DNA from 2 places in the Bradyrhizobium sp. USDA 4541 genome. Region 2 is predicted to be linked to the other one. Evidence: riboswitches for the same ligand, from Rfam matches in the RefSeq annotation. Region 2 holds a riboswitch; the other holds the start of a gene.
The links. Region 2 has a riboswitch for S-adenosylmethionine ahead of J2R80_RS03190 (O-succinylhomoserine sulfhydrylase). Riboswitches for the same ligand answer to the same signal wherever they lie in the genome.

Region 1: another riboswitch for S-adenosylmethionine. It lies ahead of J2R80_RS11760 (homoserine O-acetyltransferase); the one in region 2 lies ahead of J2R80_RS03190 (O-succinylhomoserine sulfhydrylase).

Annotation. Positions count from the first base shown of each region.
Region 1 covers NZ_JALJZF010000001.1:2,523,887-2,533,534, reverse strand. The annotation lists gene J2R80_RS11790 (XRE family transcriptional regulator) at 1-454, opposite strand, end outside; gene J2R80_RS11785 (GNAT family N-acetyltransferase) at 513-1,028, shown strand; gene J2R80_RS11780 (MOSC domain-containing protein) at 1,084-1,875, shown strand; gene J2R80_RS11775 (TIGR02594 family protein) at 1,917-2,573, opposite strand; gene J2R80_RS11770 (alpha/beta fold hydrolase) at 2,805-3,677, shown strand; gene metW (methionine biosynthesis protein MetW) at 3,769-4,434, opposite strand; gene J2R80_RS11760 (homoserine O-acetyltransferase) at 4,431-5,636, opposite strand; SAM riboswitch at 5,722-5,801, opposite strand; gene J2R80_RS11755 (chorismate mutase) at 5,976-6,824, shown strand; gene hisC (histidinol-phosphate transaminase) at 6,924-8,021, shown strand; gene J2R80_RS11745 (prephenate/arogenate dehydrogenase family protein) at 8,026-8,958, shown strand; gene J2R80_RS11740 (VOC family protein) at 9,248-9,648, shown strand, end outside.
Region 2 covers NZ_JALJZF010000001.1:654,677-664,324, reverse strand. The annotation lists gene J2R80_RS03210 (acetyl-CoA C-acyltransferase) at 1-964, shown strand, start outside; gene pimC (pimeloyl-CoA dehydrogenase large subunit) at 1,124-2,314, shown strand; gene pimD (pimeloyl-CoA dehydrogenase small subunit) at 2,500-3,645, shown strand; gene J2R80_RS03195 (SDR family NAD(P)-dependent oxidoreductase) at 3,773-4,546, shown strand; gene J2R80_RS03190 (O-succinylhomoserine sulfhydrylase) at 4,598-5,791, opposite strand; SAM riboswitch at 5,868-5,947, opposite strand; gene J2R80_RS03185 (2'-deoxycytidine 5'-triphosphate deaminase) at 6,082-7,188, shown strand; gene J2R80_RS03180 (hypothetical protein) at 7,352-8,401, shown strand; gene J2R80_RS03175 (MATE family efflux transporter) at 8,531-9,648, shown strand, end outside.

The sequences.
Region 1 (9,648 bases), 1.9 Mb from region 2:
GGCGCTCCGCTCCTTCCATCAAGGTGAGGCGGCCGCTGATCACCCAGACCACCTGGCGGACCAAGTGATAGGCGCTGGCGGGGAAGCCGGCTTCCTGCCTCGCAGGCAGTTCGATCTCCACCAGCTCCAGCGGATTGGCCGGATGCAGGAACACTTGCCGCCGCAGATAGGCCGCCTTCGGATCTCGCCACACCGGCTGATCCTTGGCCCGCTGCAGGCGGGAATTTCGTGAGGCAACCTCGAACAGCGCGGCCATGGTCAGGCCATAGGCCGTGGCGATCCGCGACAGCGTCGCCGCCGTCGGGCTTGCCTCCGCCCGCTCGATCTTGCTGAGCATGGCCTTGGACACGCCCGCCCGCCCGGCGAGGTCCGCCAGCGACCAGCCGCGGCCCTCCCGTTCGGCGCGAACCCGCCGCCCGAGAGCCTCATCGGCCTTGTCCTCTATAATTGACATATCGTCTTATATAATAGACGATGGGGATCCGTTCAAGAGGCCCGTCAAGGAACCACCGATGATTATCCGCCCCGCCACAGAGCAGGACATCCCTGCGATTACCGCGATCTTCAACGAGGCGGTCGCCAACTCGAATGCGATCTGGACGGAGAAGCAGGATTCCGAGGCCGAGCGGCTGGCCTGGATGACGGCGCGGCTGGCTCTGGGCTATCCCGTGCTGGTGGCCGTCGAGGGGACGACGGTGCTCGGCTACGGCACATTCGGCGACTTCCGGGCCTTCCCGGGCTACCGCTACAGCGTCGAGCACAGCGTCTATATCCATGCCGATCATCGCGGCCGCGGCCTCGGCCGGATCATCGTCGACGAGCTGATCGCCGCGGCCACCGCGCTCGGCAAGCACGTCATGATCGCCGGCATCGACGGCGGCAATCTCGCCTCGCTGCGGCTGCACGCGCGGGCCGGCTTTGTCGAGGTCGCCCGGATGCCGGAGGTCGGACGCAAATTCGGCCGCTGGCTCGATCTCGTGTTCATGCAACGCCTGCTGGACGCTCCTGGAGCGGCGCGCGCCGACTAGTACCTTCCCGCGGGCGGCAGTTCTCCTCGCACGCCAAACAGGCTAGAGCGGGCGAATGGACAACACGCACGCTTCCTCTGCCCGGATCACCGGCATCTATCGCTACCCCGTCAAGGGTCTCACGCCCGAGCCGCTGCCGCACGCAGAGCTCAAGGCCGGCGAGACGCTCCGCTCCGATCGCCGCTATGCGATCGAGAACGGCCCGAGCGGTTTCGATCCCTCGGTGCCGAAATGGCTGCCGAAGCCGCATTTCCTGATGCTGCAGCGGGACGAGTGGCTGGCGCCGCTGCGCGCCCATTTCGACGATGACAGCCATGTGCTGACGCTGCGCCGGGATGGCGCGATGGTGGCCCAGGGCGACCTCGAGACCGCGGAAGGCCGCGCGGCGATCGAACGCTATTTCGCCAATCGTCATACCGGCCAGATCAAGGGCCCGCCCAAGGTGCTGGTCAGCCCCGGGCACAGTTTCTCCGATGTGCCGCGCAAGGTGGTCTCGATCATCAATCTGGCCAGCCTGCGGGCGATCGAGGAGATGGTGCAGGCGCCGGTCCATCCGCTGCGCTTCCGCGCCAACCTCTATGTCGAAGGCTGGCCGGCCTGGCATGAAGCCAGCCTGCTCGACCAGACCATCGCGATCGGCAGCGCCCGGGCCAGGGTGGTGAAGCGCATCACCCGCTGCGCCGCGGTCAATGTCGATCCCGACACCGGCGCGCGCGACCTCTCGGTGCCGAACACGCTGATGCAGCGTTTCGGCAACAATGAGTGCGGCATCTATGCCGAGATCATCAGCGATGGCGGCGCCGCCGTCGGCGACACGATTGCCGCTGAGGGACCTGTAGCGTCGTAGGCCGGGCAAGGCGCGTGCGCGCCCCGCCCGCTTTCGAGCGATCAGTTGGTCGGCATCACATAGGCGTAGATGCGGCCGCGCGAGACCCGCGTCTCGCGGACGCGGTGGCCGCTGTTGCCCGAGATCATGATCGGATTGCCCTTGGCATCGACGCCGGTGATGATGCCGACATGGCCGCCGCCGCGGCGGCTCATCACGGCGATGGCGCCGACCTGCGGTCCCGAAACGCGCGTGCCGTATTTGGCGAACGAGCTCGCCATGTCGGAGCCGGTGCCGCGACGGCCGGTGTGCTGCAGCACCATGTTCATGAAGCGGGCGCACCACAGGCTGGAGCGGCCGGTCGGATTGCCGCCGAGATAGCGGCGCGCCTCGGCCACGATGCCGGACGAGCCGAAGCCGCTTGCCGCAATCACGCCGCCCGTGTTGGGCACGGGGTCAGGCAACGGCGCTGCGTTGGTTTCGATGATCCCGCCCGGCTGCGCGAGTGCGCGGCGCTCGGCGCGCGACAGCCGCGCTGCGGGCCGATAGTGATGACGGGCATAATGACGCGCGTGATGGCCGGCATGGGCCGAATGCGCGTGACGGGAATGATGCGGACGGGCGGATGCCGGTGCGGCGGAGATCACGGCGAGAGTGAGCGAACACAGAGCCAGCGCCAAAACACGAAGTGACCGGCGACACGCAAGCAACTGAACCATACTTCACTAGATCCTCTGTAACGCCCCCCAATTCCCCGTCGCGTTCCCGGGGGAACACGGCGGTGGTTTTGAAAATCGGGATGGCGCGAGGAAGATTTCATGCGGCACTGCGGGACCAATTTCTTGGTCATTCCGCGATGATTCGATGACGAGAAAGGAACCGGAACTGCCGCATTGCGGCCTCGAAAATTAACTGCAAATCTGGAGGCGGCCAACGAGAGGAGAATTTCAATGCCCTACGCCACGACGAAAGATCATGTCCGCCTCCACTTCGAAGAGGCCGGCAGCGGAACCCCGATCATCTTCCTGCACGAGTTCGCCGCTGATCACACCAATTGGGAGCCGCAGATGCGCTACTTCGCGCGCGGCCACCGCTGCATCGCCTATTCGGCGCGCGGCTACACGCCGTCCGACGTGCCTGCGAGTGCCGACGTTTACACCTACCAGCACTTCTATACCGACGCGCTCGCCGTGCTCGACCATCTCGGCATCGCCAAGGCGCATTTCGTCGGGCTCTCGATGGGCTCCTATTCGTCGCTGCAGATCGCCCTCAACGCGCCGGAGCGCGCGCTGTCGATGACGCTGGCCGCGGTCGGCTCCGGCTCAAGCCTCGAGCATCTCGATGCCTTCCGCGCGCAGTGCCGTGCCAATGCCGAGCAATACGAGAGCATCGGCGCGGTCGAGGTCGCCAAGGTGACGCGCGAAGCGCCGAGCCGGATTCCGTTCCTGGTCAAGGATCCGCGCGGCCACGCCGATTTCTACGCCGCGCTCGCCCGCCACGACGCCAGAGGCTCAGCCAACACGATGCGCAGCTTCCAGGGCGGCAGGCCCTCGATCTACACCATGACCGACGCCATCAAGCGCGCCGCGACGCCGGCGCTGATCCTGTGCGGCGACGAGGACGACAATTGCATCGCGCCCAGCATGTTCCTGAAGCAGCATCTGCCGGCCGCCGGCCTCTCGTTCTTCCCGAAGTCGGGCCACGTGCTCAACCTCGAGGAGCCGGCGCTGTTCAACGAGATGGTCGAGCGCTTCATCGCGCTGGTCGAGGCCGGCCGTTGGCCGGTACGCGATCCGCGGTCGCTGGTGGCGGCGCCGGTGTAGTCCTGTCATTCCGGGGCGATGCGCAGCATCGAACCCGGAATCTCGAGATTCCGGGTTCACACTTCGCGTGCCCCGGAATGACGCCATGACGTCACTTCCCCTGCCCACCCCGGCTGAGCAGGAACACGCCCTGCTCGCCGAACATGTTCCACACCCACCACGGCAGGTTGAGCGGCACCGGACGGCCGTAGAGATCGAGCGCCACCGCGCGCTCCATCTTGACGTTGATCTCCTCGCAGAGCTGCACGAAATCCTTGATGGTGCAGAAGTGGATGTTCGAGGTGTCGTACCAGCTCGCCGGCAAATTCTCGGTGCGCGGCATGTGGCCCCCGATCAACAGCTGCAGCCGCATCCTCCAGAACCCGAAATTCGGGAACGAGACGATGGCGCGCTGGCCGATGCGCAGCAGATTTTCCAGCACCACCTTGGGCTGTCGCGTCGCCTGCAAGGTCTGCGACAGGATCACGTAGTCGAACGCATCATCCGGATAATTGACGAGGTCGGTGTCGGCATCGCCCTGCACCACCGCGAGCCCCTTGGCGACGCAGCCATTGACACCCTCGCGCGACAGCTCGATGCCGCGGCCGTCGATGCCGCGGCTTTCCAGCAGTTGCAGCAATTCGCCGTCGCCGCAGCCGACATCGAGCACGCGCGAGCCCGGCCGCACCATGTCGGCGACCAACAGATGATCGGTGCGATAGCCGCCGGTCCGCTCCGGCGCGATACCCGGCAAGGGCAATGTCTGCTGCATGCTCATGACCGGCCGCCGTCCTTCAGGCCGCGCGCCTTGCCTGCGGCCAGCAGGAAGGCACGGGAGATCTCGAGGAATTCGGGCACGTCGAGCAGGAAGGCGTCGTGCCCCTTGTCGGTCTCGATCTCGGCGAACGACACCCGCGCGCTCGACGCGTTCAGCGCATGCACCAGCGCGCGCGATTCCGAGGTCGGAAACAGCCAGTCGCTGGTGAACGACACCACGCAGAACCGCGTTTGGATGCCGGTGAACGCCTTCGCCAGCACGCCGTTGTGGTCGGCGGCGATGTCGAAATAGTCCATCGCGCGGGTCAGATAGAGATAGGAGTTGGCATCGAAGCGCTCGACAAAGGACGAGCCCTGGTAGCGCAGATAGCTCTCGACCTGGAAATCCGCATCGAACGAGAAGGTCGGCAGCTCGCGGTCCTGCATCCGCCGTCCGAACTTGCGGTGCAGCGCGGCGTCCGAGAGATAGGTGATGTGCGCGGCCATCCGCGCCACCGCCAATCCGCGGTGCGGATGGGTGTCCTCGTCGACATAGCGGCCGCCGCGCCAGTCCGGATCGGCCATCACGGCCTGGCGGCCGAGCTCGTGGAACGCGATGTTCTGCGCCGAGTGGCGCGTCGAGCAGGCGATCGCGAGCGTCGAGAACACGCGCTCCGGATAGGCCGCGGTCCATTGCAGGACCTGCATGCCGCCCATCGAGCCGCCGACCACGCAGAACAGCGTCGTGATGCCGAGACGATCGATCAGCATCGCCTGCGCACGCACCATGTCGGGGATGGTGATGATCGGGAAATCGAGTCCCCACACCTTGCCGGTCGCGGGGTTCAACGACGCAGGGCCGGTCGAGCCCATGCAGCCGCCGATCACATTGGAGCAGATGATGAAGTACTTGTCGGGATCGATCGGCCGGCCGATGCCGACCATGGTCTCCCACCAGCCGGGCTTGCCAGTGACGGGATGGATGTTGTTGACATGCTGATCGCCGGTCAGCGCGTGGCAGACCAAGATCGCGTTGGAGCGGTCGGCATTGAGCTCGCCATAGGTCTGGTAGGCGATCTGGAATGGTGCGAGATCGACGCCGCAATCGAGCTTGAGCGGCTGGTCCATCCCGAACTTCGCCACCAATGACGACGGATGGTCGGCCTCATGGGCGCGATCATCGCTCGGGGTTTGTGGGCTCGGTATCGGACGCACGTTGCTCATCTAGGCGACCCTGCCTCCGCGCGGGAGGGCTCGACGGACCTCAGGCCAATAAAAAACCCGGCCTGAACAAAGGTTCGGCCGGGAGCTGATAAGGTCCCCGGCCTGTTTAGCGAGTTGTTTAACGTGGCTGCAAGCCGGCCGGCTCAAATGACCACGGGACGCAGGGAACGTAGTCCCCACGCCCCCCGCCGTCAAGACAGCCCTGCCCACGGCCAATTGGTTAACCGAATGCGCAAGGCACGCCTGCGACGTTTCTCTTTGCTTTCGCTGCCCGTCTTTCCTAATCAGGGACCCTGTCCGACGCGGCACCGGGCCGCCCCGACGACAAGGTTTGAGAGCATGTCCAACCCACCCCCGTCGCCGCCCTCGCTGCAGGATCTGCGCAAGGAGATCGATGCGATCGACGAGCAGGTACACCGCCTGCTGATGGCGCGCGGCGACATCATCGACCGCCTGATCCAGGTCAAGAAGACCCAGGAGGTCGGCTCGGCATTCCGCCCGGCACGCGAGGCCAGCATGATGCGCGAGCTGGTGCGGCGTCATCGCGGCATCCTGCCGCTCGACACCATCGAGAGCATCTGGCGCGTCATCATCTCGACCTTCACCTATGTGCAGGCGCCGTTCGCGGTGCATGCCGATGTTTCGGTCGGCGAGTCGGCCATGCGCGACTCGGCGCGGTTTCACTTCGGCTTCGTGGTGCCTTACGTGTCGCATTTCAGCGCACAGGCCGCGGTCGAGGCGGTGGCGAAGTCGAAGGGCGACCTCGCGCTGGTCTCCGCGATCGCAAGCCGTACGCCGTGGTGGAATGCGCTCGAGGCCAGTGGCGCGCCGAAGATCATCGCGCGGCTGCCGTTCCTCGAACGCGCCGACCATCCCGCCGCGCTGCCGGTGTTCGTGATCTCGCGGGTCGCCGACGACGCCATGGTCACCGAAGTGCAGACCTGGAGCGTGCGCGTCTCCGGCTGGAACGCCGATGTCGCCCGGGCGCTTGCGCCGCTCGCCGAGATCGTCGCGGTCCCCGACACCGCTTTCGACGGCGCGGCGCTCCTGGTCTCGGTCACCGGACACGATTTCGAGGCCATCAAGCTCGCCCTGATCAAGGCCGGCGCCTCGGTCCGCTCGTCGGCCCTCGTCGGCAGCCACGCAACGCGCTATACGGTGCCCTCTAACGGATCGGCCAGGACCTGAAGTAAGAGCCAGCCGCCCGTCCAGGCTTTTGTTTTGACGCGTTTTCTTCACGCGAACCGGTATCCACTTCGCTCGAAAACGCTCTGTTCGGAGTTGATGATGTCCCGCCCCGTGCCGAACCCCGGCATCCTCGATATTGCGCCCTACACGCCCGGCAAGAGCCCGGTGCCGGAACCGGGCCGCAAAGTGTTCAAGCTGTCCGCCAACGAGACGCCGTTCGGGCCGTCTCCGAAGGCGATCGCGGCCTACAAGGCGGCGGCTGACCATCTCGAGGACTATCCGGAGGGGACCTCACGCGTGCTGCGCGAGGCGATCGGCCGCGCCTACGGGCTCGATCCCGACCGCATCATCTGCGGCGCCGGCTCCGACGAAATCCTCAACCTGCTGGCGCACACCTATCTCGCGCCCGGCGACGAGGCGATCTCGACCACCCACGGCTTCCTGGTTTACCCGATCGCCACCATGGCGAACGGCGCCAGGAACGTGATCGCGGCCGAGACCAATTTCACGGCCGACGTCGACGCCATACTCAAGGTGGTGACGCCGCGCACGAAACTGGTCTGGCTCGCCAACCCGAACAATCCGACCGGCACCTACATCCCGTTCGACGAGGTCAAACGGCTGCGCGCCGCGCTGCCGTCGCATGTGCTGCTGGTGCTCGACGCCGCCTATGCCGACTACGTCTCGCGCAACGACTACGAGCTCGGCATCGAGCTGGTCGCGACCACGGACAACACGGTGGTGACGCACACCTTCTCGAAGATCCACGGCCTTGCGGCGCTGCGGATCGGCTGGATGTTCGGGCCGGCGCATATCGTCGATGCCTGCAACCGTATCCGCGGTCCGTTCAACGTCACGACGCCGGCGATGCTGGCGGCGGTGGCGGCGATCGAGGACTCGGCGCATGTGCAGATGTCGCGAACCCACACCGAACAATGGCGCAACTGGCTGACCGAGCAGATCGGCAAGCTCGGGCTGAAGGTGACGCCGAGCGTCGCCAATTTCGTGCTGATCCATTTCCCGACCGACAAGGGCAAGACCGCGGCGGAAGCCGACGCCTATCTCACACGGCGCGGCCTCGTGCTGCGCGCACTCAACAATTACAAGCTGCCGCATGCGCTGCGCATGACCATCGGCACCGAGGAGGCCAACCGCCTCGTGGTCGAGGGGCTGCGCGACTTCCTGGCCGGAAAGTGACATCGTGACCACCGCCCCGCTCTTCCAACGCATCGCGCTGATCGGCTTCGGCCTGATCGGCGGCTCGATCGCGCGCGGCGCGCGCGCGCAAGGGCTGGTCGGCGAGATCGTGACCACCGCGCGCTCGGAGAAGACGCGTGCGCGCGTCGCCGAACTCGGCATCGTCGATCGCGTCGTCGAGACCAACATCGAGGCGGTGAAGGATGCCGACCTCGTCATCCTCTGCATCCCGGTCGGCGCCTGCGGCCCGGTCGCCGCTGAGATCGCGCCGCATCTGAAGCCCGGCGCGATCATCTCCGACGTCGGCTCGGTGAAGGGCGCCGTCGTCAAGGACATGGCGCCGCATCTGCCTGACGGCGTCCACTTTGTCCCGGCGCATCCGGTGGCCGGCACCGAGCATTCGGGGCCGGATTCCGGCTTCGCCGAGCTGTTCATCAACCGCTGGTGCATCCTCACCCCGCCCGAAGGCACCGATCCCGCGGCGACCGACCGATTGCGAACGTTCTGGGCCGCGCTCGGCGCCAAGGTCGAGATCATGACGCCCGACCATCATGACCTCGTGCTCGCGATCACCAGCCATTTGCCGCATCTGATCGCCTACACCATCGTCGGCACCGCCGACGAGCTGGCGCAGGTGACGGAATCCGAGGTCATCAAATTCTCCGCCGGCGGCTTCCGCGACTTCACCCGCATCGCGGCCTCGGACCCGACGATGTGGCGCGACGTATTCCTCGCCAACAAGGACGCCGTGCTCGAGATGCTCGGCACCTTCAACGAGGATCTGTCGAAGCTGACCCGCGCGATCCGGCGCGGCGACGGCGAAGCGCTGTTCGACCACTTCACCCGCACCCGCGCCATCCGCCGCGGCATCGTCGAGACCGGCCAGGACTCCGCCGCACCCGACTTCGGCCGGCCGCATGCGAATTTGGAGAAGTAGCCGGGGCGACTCTTTCCATTCGTCGTCCCGGCGAAAGCCGGGACCCATACTCCGCGGCGGGTGTGGTTGACGGGACTCGTCGTTTCAGCTTCGCGCAACGATGCAGCGAAACCCATCATTGGCGCCGCGGGCTTAAATCGATGGGTTTCGCTTCGCTCTACCCATCCTACAATTGGAGTTGCCCGTCGGATTGTGTCGCCGCAGGGCCGACCCGCCTACCGGCGGACGGAGCGAGCTGATAGCCTCCAGCAGGAAAGCCGGCGCGTCGCTGATGACAGGGAGCGATCAGATGATACTCAGTCCGGATCATGTGACTATCGCAGTGGCAGATGCCGGCCCGGCGATCGAATTCTTCGCGCTGCTCGGCTTCAAGAAGACTCACGTCGCGACCATCGACGGCGGCGTTCCCGCCCGGTACATGGGCATGCCGGCCATGAGAGCGCAGCACATCACCCTCGCACTCGAAGGAGCGGATTTCGAAATCCAGCTGCTTCAGTTCGACCCGCTCCCGGGGACCGATCCGGGGATGCACCCGACCAATCTGCGAAAGCTGGGCTTCAATCACCTCGCCTTCCGCGTCGACGACATCGAGGCGGCCACCGCGCACCTGGTGGCCAACGGTGTCACCATGCTGAGCGAGGTGATGGACTACATCAGCCGGAAGCTCCGGCTGTTCGAGGGCCCGGAGGG
Region 2 (9,648 bases):
CGGGTTGCCGGTGACCGTTGCCGGCACCACGATCGACCGCCAATGCGCCTCCGGCCTGCAGGCGATTGCGCTCGCCGCACGCTCGGTGATCTTCGACGGCGTCGAGATCGCGGTCGGCGGCGGCGGCGAGTCGATCTCGCTGGTGCAGAACGACAAGATGAATTCCTTCCATGCCCAGGATCCGGCGCTGCTCAAGATCAAGGGCGAGGTCTACATGCCCATGATCGACACCGCCGAGATCGTCGCCAAGCGCTACAACATCTCGCGCGAGAAGCAGGACGAGTATGGGCTCGAAAGCCAGCGCCGCACCGCGGCCGCGCAGCAGGGCGGCAAGTTCAAGGAAGAGCTCGCGCCGATCACCACCATGATGGCGGTCACCGACAAGGCGACCGGTGCCGTCACGATGAAAGAGGTGACGCTGTCGCAGGACGAAGGTCCGCGGCCGGAGACCACGGCCGAAGGGCTTGCCAGCCTCAAGCCGGTGCGCGGCGACGGTTTCACCATCACCGCCGGCAATGCCAGCCAGCTCTCGGACGGCGCCAGCGCCTCCGTGATCATGAGCGACAAGGAAGCCGCCAAGCGCGGGCTGAAGCCGCTCGGGATCTTCCGCGGCTTCGTCTCCGCCGGCTGCGAGCCGGACGAGATGGGCATCGGCCCGGTGTTCGCGGTGCCGCGGCTGCTGAAGCGCCACGGCCTCAAGGTCGACGACATCGATCTCTGGGAGCTCAACGAGGCCTTCGCGGTGCAGGTGCTCTATTGCCGCGACAAGCTCGGCATCGATCCGGAGAAGATCAACGTCAATGGCGGCGCGATTTCGGTCGGCCATCCCTACGGCATGTCGGGTGCGCGGCTCACCGGCCACGCGCTGATCGAGGGCCGCCGCCGCAAGGCCAAGTACGCCGTCGTCACCATGTGCGTCGGTGGCGGCATGGGCGCGGCCGGCCTGTTCGAGGTGCTGCAGTAGGATTGTCGTCCCGGCGAAGGCCGGGACCCATACGCCGCGGCTTCTCTTTGGGCACATGCGGCAGCCGGCGTTGTCAAACACGAAAGCCGGTGGTTATGGGTCCCGGCCTTCGCCGGGACGACCAGGAAAGAAGCAGTTGAATTTCAAAAGGAGGATCTGATGGATCTCGCTTTCACCAAGGAAGAGATAGCGTTTCGCGAGGAGGTGCGGGAGTTCTTCAAGAACAACGTGCCGCCGGAGACCCGGCGCAAGCTGCAGGAAGGCCGCCATCTGTCGAAGGACGAGATGGTCACCTGGTGGCGCATCCTCAACAAGAAGGGCTGGGGCGTCACCCACTGGCCGAAGGAATATGGCGGCACCGGCTGGAGCACCGTGCAGCACTACATCTTCAACGAGGAGCTGCAGTCCTATCCGGCGCCGCAGCCGCTCGCCTTCGGCGTCAGCATGGTCGGCCCGGTGATCTACACCTTCGGCAACGAGAAGCAGAAGAAGGAATATCTGCCGCGCATCGCCAATGTCGACGACTGGTGGTGCCAGGGCTTCTCGGAGCCGGGCTCGGGTTCGGACCTCGCGTCGCTGAAGACCAAGGCCGAGCGCCGTGGCGACAAGTGGATCATCAACGGCCAGAAGACCTGGACCACGCTCGCCCAGCACGCCGACATGATCTTCTGCCTCTGCCGCACCGATCCGGCCGCGAAGAAGCAGATGGGCATCTCCTTCATCGTGTTCAGCATGAAGTCGAAGGGCGTCACCGTGCGTCCGATCCAGACCATCGACGGCGGACACGAGGTCAACGAGGTGTTCTTCGACGACGTCGAGGTGCCCTACGAGAACCTGATCGGCGAGGAGAACAAGGGCTGGGATTACGCAAAATTCCTGCTCGGCAATGAGCGCACCGGCATCGCCCGGGTCGGCGTGTCGAAGGAGCGGCTGCGCCGCATCCGCGCGCTGGCCTCCAAGGTCGAGTCCGGCGGCCGTCCGGTGATCGAGGATCCGGCGTTCCGCGAGAAGCTCACGGCCTGCGAGATCGAGCTGAAGGCGCTCGAACTCACCCAGCTCCGCGTCGTCGCCGACGAGGGCAAGCACGGCAAGGGCAAACCCAATCCGGCCTCCTCGGTGCTCAAGATCAAGGGCTCGGAGATCCAGCAGACCACCACCGAGCTGCTGATGGAGATCATCGGTCCGTTCGCCGCGCCCTATGACGAGCACGGCGATGCCGGCTCGAACGAGAGCATGGATTGGACCGCGCAGATCGCGCCGAGCTACTTCAACAACCGCAAGGTTTCGATCTACGGCGGCTCCAACGAGATCCAGCGCAACATCATCAGCAAGGCGGTGCTGGGGCTTTGATCCTCTCCCTCTCCCCGCTCTTCGCGGGGAGAGGGTTGGGGTGAGGGGCATCTCTCCGAGCAACGACTGCCGAGAGACCTGTACCCCCTCACCCGGATCGCTTCGCGATCCGACCTCTCCCCGCAAGCGGGGCGAGGTGAAGAGGCCCCGGCTTGAACAACGATCAGTTAGTTAAGGGAACGAACATGGATTTTGATCTGTCCGAGGAGCAGCGGCTTCTCAAGGAAAGCGTCGACGGGTTGCTGGCGGATGCCTACGACTTCGATGCGCGCAAGAAGTACATGAAGGAGAAGGGCGGCTGGAGCAAAGCGCTCTGGGGCAAGCTCGCCGAGCAGGGCCTGCTCGGTCTGCCCTTTGCGGAGACCGATGGCGGCTTCGGCGCCGGCGCGGTCGAGACCATGATCGTGATGGAAGCGCTCGGCAAGGCGCTGGTGGTCGAGCCTTATCTCGCCACCGTCGTGGTCGCCGGCGGCTTCCTGCGCCATGGCGGCTCGGCCGAGCAGAAGGCCAAGCACATTCCCGGCATCATCGACGGCAGCAAGACCTTCGGCTTTGCCCAGCTCGAGAAGAACTCGCGCTACGACCTGTTTGATGTCGTGACCACGGCGAAGAAGAAAGGCGACGGCTGGGTGATCGACGGCGAGAAGTTCGTCGTGCTCAACGGCGAGAACGCCCAGACCTTGATCGTGACCGCGCGCACCAAGGGCGGCCAGCGCGACAAGACCGGCATCGGCGTGTTCCTGGTTCCGGCGGATGCCAAGGGCGTCACCAGGAAGGGCTATCCGACCCAGGACGGCCTGCACGCCGCCGACATCACCTTCACCAATGTCGAGGTCGGTGCTGACGCTGCGATCGGCGATCCCGAGAACGGCCTGCCCCTGATCGAGCGCGTCGCCGACGAAGCCCGCATTGCGCTGTGCGCGGAAGCGGTCGGCGCGATGGACGAGTCGCTGAAGGAGACGGTCGAGTACATCAAGACCCGCAAGCAGTTCGGCGTTGCGATCGGCTCGTTCCAGAGCCTGCAGCACCGTGCCGCCGATATGTTCGTGGCGCTGGAGCAGGCCCGCAGCATGTCGATGTTCGCCACCATGGCGTCGGACTTCGACGATGCCAAGGAGCGTGCGTCGGCGGTTGCCGCCGCCAAGGTGCAGGTCGGCAAGTCCCTGAAGTTCGTCGGCCAGCAGTCGATCCAGCTTCACGGCGGCATCGGCATGACCATGGAAGCCAAGATCGGTCACTACTTCAAGCGGCTGACCATGATCGAAAACACGCTCGGCGACACCGACTATCACCTCCGTCGCGTCAGCGAGGGCGGCGGGCTGCTGGCGTAACCACACAGGCGTCATTCCGGGGCTCGCGAAGCGAGAACCCGGAATCTCGCGCCGTAACCTCTGGATTCCGGGTTCGCGACTGCGTCGCGCCCCGGAATGACGTGCAACTAACAGGGAAACAACAACAATGAAAAACACCCCGTTCGATCTCACCGGCCAGGTCGCGGTCATCACCGGCTCGAGCCGCGGCATCGGCCGCGCATCGGCGGAGCTTTTGGCAAAACTCGGCGCCAAGGTCGTGATCTCCTCGCGCAAGGCGGATGCTTGCCAGGAAGTCGCCGACGGCATCAAGAAGGCGGGCGGCGATGCGCTCGTCATCCCCTGCAACATCGCGCGCCGCAGCGAGGTCGAGGCGCTGGTCTCGGGGACGATCAAGCATTACGGCAAGATCGACATCCTGGTCTGCAACGCCGCGGTCAATCCCTATTACGGCCCGCTGCTCGACATCACCGACGAGGCCTTCGACAAGATCATGGGCTCCAACGTCAAGAGCAACATCTGGCTGTCCGCGCTGGCGATCCCGCAGATGGCCGAACGCGGCAAGGGTTCGGTCGTGATCATCTCCTCGATCGGCGGACTTCGGGGTTCTACGGTGATCGGCGCCTACGGCATCTCCAAGGCCGCCGACTTCGCGCTGTGCCGCAGCCTTGCCGGCGAGTGGGGCCCGAAGGGCGTGCGCGTCAATTGCGTGGCGCCGGGCCTGGTGAAGACCGATTTCGCCCGCGCGCTATGGGAGGACCCGGACAATCTGAAGCGCCGCACCGCATCGACGCCGCTCCGCCGCATCGGCGAGCCCGACGAGATCGCCGGCGCCGTGGCCTATCTCGCCTCCGATGCCTCGACGTTCATGACCGGCCAGACCATCGTGGTCGACGGCGGCGTCACGACGGCTGCGACTTAATCTTCAAGAGAAGCCGTCATGGCCGGGCAAGCCCGGCCATGACGCGTTGCTTCAAACCTGCTCCAGCGCGCGCTCAAAATCCTCGATCAGGTCGTCGGGATGCTCGAGCCCGGCCGAGAAGCGAATGAAACCTTCGCTGATACCAAGTTCGGCGCGGGCCTCCGGCGCCAGGCGCTGATGCGTCGTGGTCGCGGGATGCGTGACGAGGCTCTTGGCGTCGCCGAGATTGTTGGAGATGCGCGAGATCTTCAGCGCGTTGAGGCAGCGGAAGGCGCCAGCCTTGCCGTCCTTCACCTCGAAGCCGACCAGTGTCGAGCCGGCGCCCATCTGCTTCTTCACCGTCTCGGCCTGCGGATGGTCGGGGCGGCCCGGATAGACCAGCCGCGTGATCTTCGGATGCTTGGCCAGCGCCTCGGCGATCTTCGCCGCGTTCTCGGTCTGGGCGCGGACGCGCACGCCGAGCGTCTCCAGCCCCTTCAGCAGCACCCAGGCGTTGAACGGCGACAGCGACGGCCCGGTCTGGCGCATGAAATTGTGGATGTGCTCGGCGATGAAGGCCTCCGACGACAGGATGACGCCGCCGAGGCAGCGGCCCTGGCCGTCGATATGCTTGGTTGCGGAATAGACCACGACGTCGGCGCCGAGCGACAGCGGGCTCTGCCAGATCGGCGTCGCAAACACGTTGTCGACGATCAGCCGGGCGCCGCCGCTATGCGCGATCTCTGCGATCGCGCCGATGTCGAGCACGTCGAGCGTCGGATTGGTCGGGCTCTCCAGGAAGAAGGTCTTGGTGTGCGGCCGCAACGCGCGCTGCCACTGGTCGAGGTCGAGGCCGTCGACCAGCGTCGTCTCGATGCCGTAGCGCGGCAACAGGTCCTGCACCACGTAGAGGCAGGAGCCGAACAGGGCCTTCGAGGCCACCACATGATCGCCGGCCTTCAGCGGGGCGAGGATCGCGGTGGTCACCGCGGCCATGCCGGTCGCGGTCGAGCGCGCGGCTTCCGCGCCCTCGAGCTCGATCATGCGGCGCTCGAACATCGCAATGGTCGGGTTGGAATAGCGCGAATAGATGAAGCCGGGGTCCTGGCCCTTGAAGCGCGCCTCGCATTGCTCGGCGGTGTCGTAGACGTAGCCCTGGGTGAGAAACAGCCCTTCCGACGTCTCCCCGAATTGCGAGCGCAGCGTACCGCCATGGACGAGACGGGTTTCGGGACGAAAGCGGGCCGTGGTTTCAGATTCAGACATGTGACCTCCGAGGTGGCCATTTCCCCTGGAGAATGGCCACAAAAAAACCGGCCTGGAGCAACCTCCACAAGCCGGGATCACACTGTCCCCGGCCTGTTTAGCGACTTATTTAACGTGGCTGCAAGCCGGCCGGCTCAAATCACCACGGGATAAGTGCAGCTGATATTCCCTCGCGCCCTTTCCGTCAAGACGGTCATCGGATAACCCGTAAAAGCCCATATTTTGGGGCTTGATGGCCGCCTGGAGTATGATTTTTGGGCCATCTCGAGGGATCGCCGAGGGACCGCATCGTGTCGTTCACGCTGGAAGATGAATCCAACGGAATCCTGCCCGACCGCATGATCGCGGAGATGGCGGAGGCCGGCCTCATTCTGCCCGCCTATGACTTCGTCGAGAGCCAGATCCAGCCGGCCAGCCTCGATCTCCGCCTCGGCGACATCGCCTACCGCGTCCGCGCCAGCTTCCTGCCGGGGCCCGATGCCACCGTCGCCGAGCGGATCGACGAGCTGAAGCTGCACGAGATCGATCTGTCCGACGGCGCGGTGCTGGAGACCAACTGCGTCTACATCGTGCCGCTGTTGGAGAGCCTGGCGCTGCCGCCGGAGATCGTGGCCGCGGCCAACCCGAAGAGCTCGACCGGACGGCTCGACGTCTTCACCCGCGTGATCGCCGACGGCACCCGCCGCTTCGACATGATCGGCGCCGGCTATCACGGCCCGCTCTATGCCGAGATCAGCCCGAAGACGTTTCCCGTGCTGCTGCGCGAGGGTTCGCGGCTCAGCCAGGTCCGCTTCCGGATCGGCGAGGCGACGCTGACCGCCGACGAGCTCGATGCGCTGCATGCCGCCGAGCGGCTGGTCGACGCCGCCAATGCCGATCTCACCCATGGCGTCGCGCTCTCGGTCGATCTCTCCGGCGAGAGCTCGGGCGGCTTCGTCGGCTATCGCGCCAAGCGCCATACCGGCGTGGTCGATGTCGATCGCCGCGGCGGCTATGCTGTCGACGACTTCTGGGAGCCGATCAAGGCCCGGCCCGACGGCAGTCTCATCCTCGATCCCGGCGAGTTCTACATCCTGGCGTCGAAAGAGGCGGTGCAGGTGCCGCCGGACTACGCCGCGGAGATGGTGCCGTTCGATCCGCTGGTCGGCGAATTCCGCGTCCATTATGCCGGCTTCTTCGATCCCGGCTTCGGCTATGCCGGCGCCGGCGGAAAGGGGGCGCGCGCCGTGCTGGAGGTGCGCTCGCGCGAGGTGCCGTTCATCCTCGAGCATGGCCAGATCGTCGGCCGCCTCGTCTATGAGCGGATGCTCGAGCGCCCCGACGCGCTGTACGGCCAGCGCATCGGCTCGAACTATCAGGCGCAGGGCCTGAAGCTCTCCAAGCATTTTCGCGTGTAATTCCGTTTCGCGCGCGTGTAATTCCGTAGCCCGGATGAAGCGCTAGCGAAATCCGGGGCGCTGCATACGCGCATTGAGCCGCCCCGGATTGCGCTTCGCTGCATCCGGGCTACGATTGCGCGCGCGAGGCTTTATCTCGCCAACAAGAACAGCGGGAGCAGACATGACCGGAGAGCAGGACGCGCGCGAAACGCAATGGCGGAAGTGGCGCAGCGTCGCCGATCTCTATCACGCCTTCTTCACCGGGCTGATCCTCACCGTCGTCACGCGGCGCGGCACGGCTGATGCCGCCGAGTTCGTCTTCCGCGTGTTTCGTCGCCAGCAGCAGGAGCGCTTCCTGCCCGGCTTGAAGAAGCTCGGCCTCGACAGCCTGCCGCCGGCGGTCGCGGCCGCGCAGTATCATTATCTTTCCAACTGGATCGGCGGCGTGCATGTCGAATACATGTACGAGACCGACCGCAAGGCCTGGATCCGCTATCCGCCGCCGCGCTGGATCTGGAAGGGCACGGCGATCTGCGGCGTGCCCGGTGAGGTCTCGCGCGCGATGCTGCGCGGCTGGCACGCCAACAACGGTGTCGCGCTCGGGGACTTGCGGCTCGGCTTCGTCTGCACCAAGCAGAGTGTCGACGGCCAGGACGGCCTCGAAGGCTATTACTGCGAGTACGATCATCCGCTCGAGCTCGACCAGCGCCTGGTGTTCGCGCGCCATATCGAGGCGCCGCTGTTCGATCCGAACTCCGCGCCGGCGCTGCCGGTCGACAGCTGGCCGAAGCTGCGGCTGGAAAAGGCCTATCGCAACTACGCGATGGAATATGTGAAGACGGCCGCGCCGGTCATCGTGCAGGTGTTCGGCCCGGAGGATGCGAGCTATCTGCTGCATCTCACCGGCAGACTGATCGGCATGCAGTATTACGACGAGGTCGCGCAGGCGCTCGGCGGCCGCCGTGGCCGTGCCACGGAATTTGCCGCATTCCTGCGCACTCTCTTCGAGTCGCAGGACGATATTGCTGACATCACCGAATCCGAGGGCCAGTTCGAAATCCGCCAGCAGGGCTGGAAGCTGATGGCCGACGTGGCCGACTATCATCCGGCCTGCGCCAGCGTATTGACCGGCCTGTTCGAAGGGCTGGCCGCCGGCTGCGGGCGGCATATTCCGGTGCATCTGAAGCCGAACAGCGCCGCCGGCGCGCCGTTCGTCTGGTCGATCGGCTAGCCCCAAGGTTCATCCGGGTTCACCTGCAATCGCGCAGGCCCCCCTTGCGCCCCGCGCACGTGGATTCCGCCGCCGCCATGGTAGGGAAACACCATGGCGCGGCTCCCCAGATCGCGCGTGGGAGTAGAAATGTCCGATCTCGGCCTCGCCGAAATTCCTGTCGACGAACAAGAGCGGCCGCTGCCGCCGCCGGTGACCAAGCCGGCGCGCAATGCGCTGCTCGACGGGCCGATCCTGCGCACGCTGCTATGGCTGGCGTGGCCGAACGTGATCGCGCTCTCCGCCGGCACCTGCGTCGTGATCGCGGAGACTTCGTATATCGGCCGGCTCGGCGTCGAGTCGCTCGCGGCGATGGCGCTGGTGTTTCCCTGCGTGATCCTGACCATGACGATGTCCGGCGGCGCGATGGGCGGCGGCGTCGCATCCGCGATCGCGCGTGCGCTCGGTGCCGGCGAGATCGAGCGCGCCTCGACGCTGGCGATGCATGCGCTGCTGATCGGCCTGACCTTTGGTTTGACGTTCATGCTGGGCATGCTGATCTTCGGCCCGCGCCTGCTCGAACTGCTCGGCGGCCGGGGCAATGTGCTGGCGCAGGCGATCGCCTATTCGCAGGTGTTCTTCGGCGGCGCGATCCTGCCCTGGCTGATGAACACCATGGCCGGCATCCTGCGCGGCACCGGCAACATGAAGCTGCCGTCGACCATGATCCTGTCCTCGGCGGTGTGGCAGATCATTCTCGGCGGCACGCTCGGGCTCGGTCTCGGTCCGGTGCCGCAATTCGGCATGCGCGGCGTCGCCGCGGGGTCGCTGATCGCCTATTCGATCAGCATCAGCGTGATGGGCTGGTATCTGTTCTCGGGCCGTGCCCGCGTGAAGCCGAAACTCAAGGGGCTGCGCGTGCAATGGGCGATGTTCATCGACATCCTCAAGGTCGGCGCGGTGTCCTGCTTCTCGCCGTTGCAGTCGGTTCTGACGATCTCGATCTTCACCCACATGCTGGCGCAGTTCGGCACCGCGGTGCTCGCCGGCTACGGCATCGGCGCGCGGCTCGAATTCATGCTGACCTCCGTCGCCTTCGCGGTCGGCATCGCCTCGGTGCCGATGATCGGCATGGCGGTCGGCGCCGAGCGCGTCGCGCGCGCCCGGCGCATCGCCTGGACCGCGGGCACGGTGTCGTTCCTTGCGGTCGGCGTGGTCGGCAGCTTCATCGCCGTCTTCCCCGACCTCTGGGTCAATCTGTTCACCAA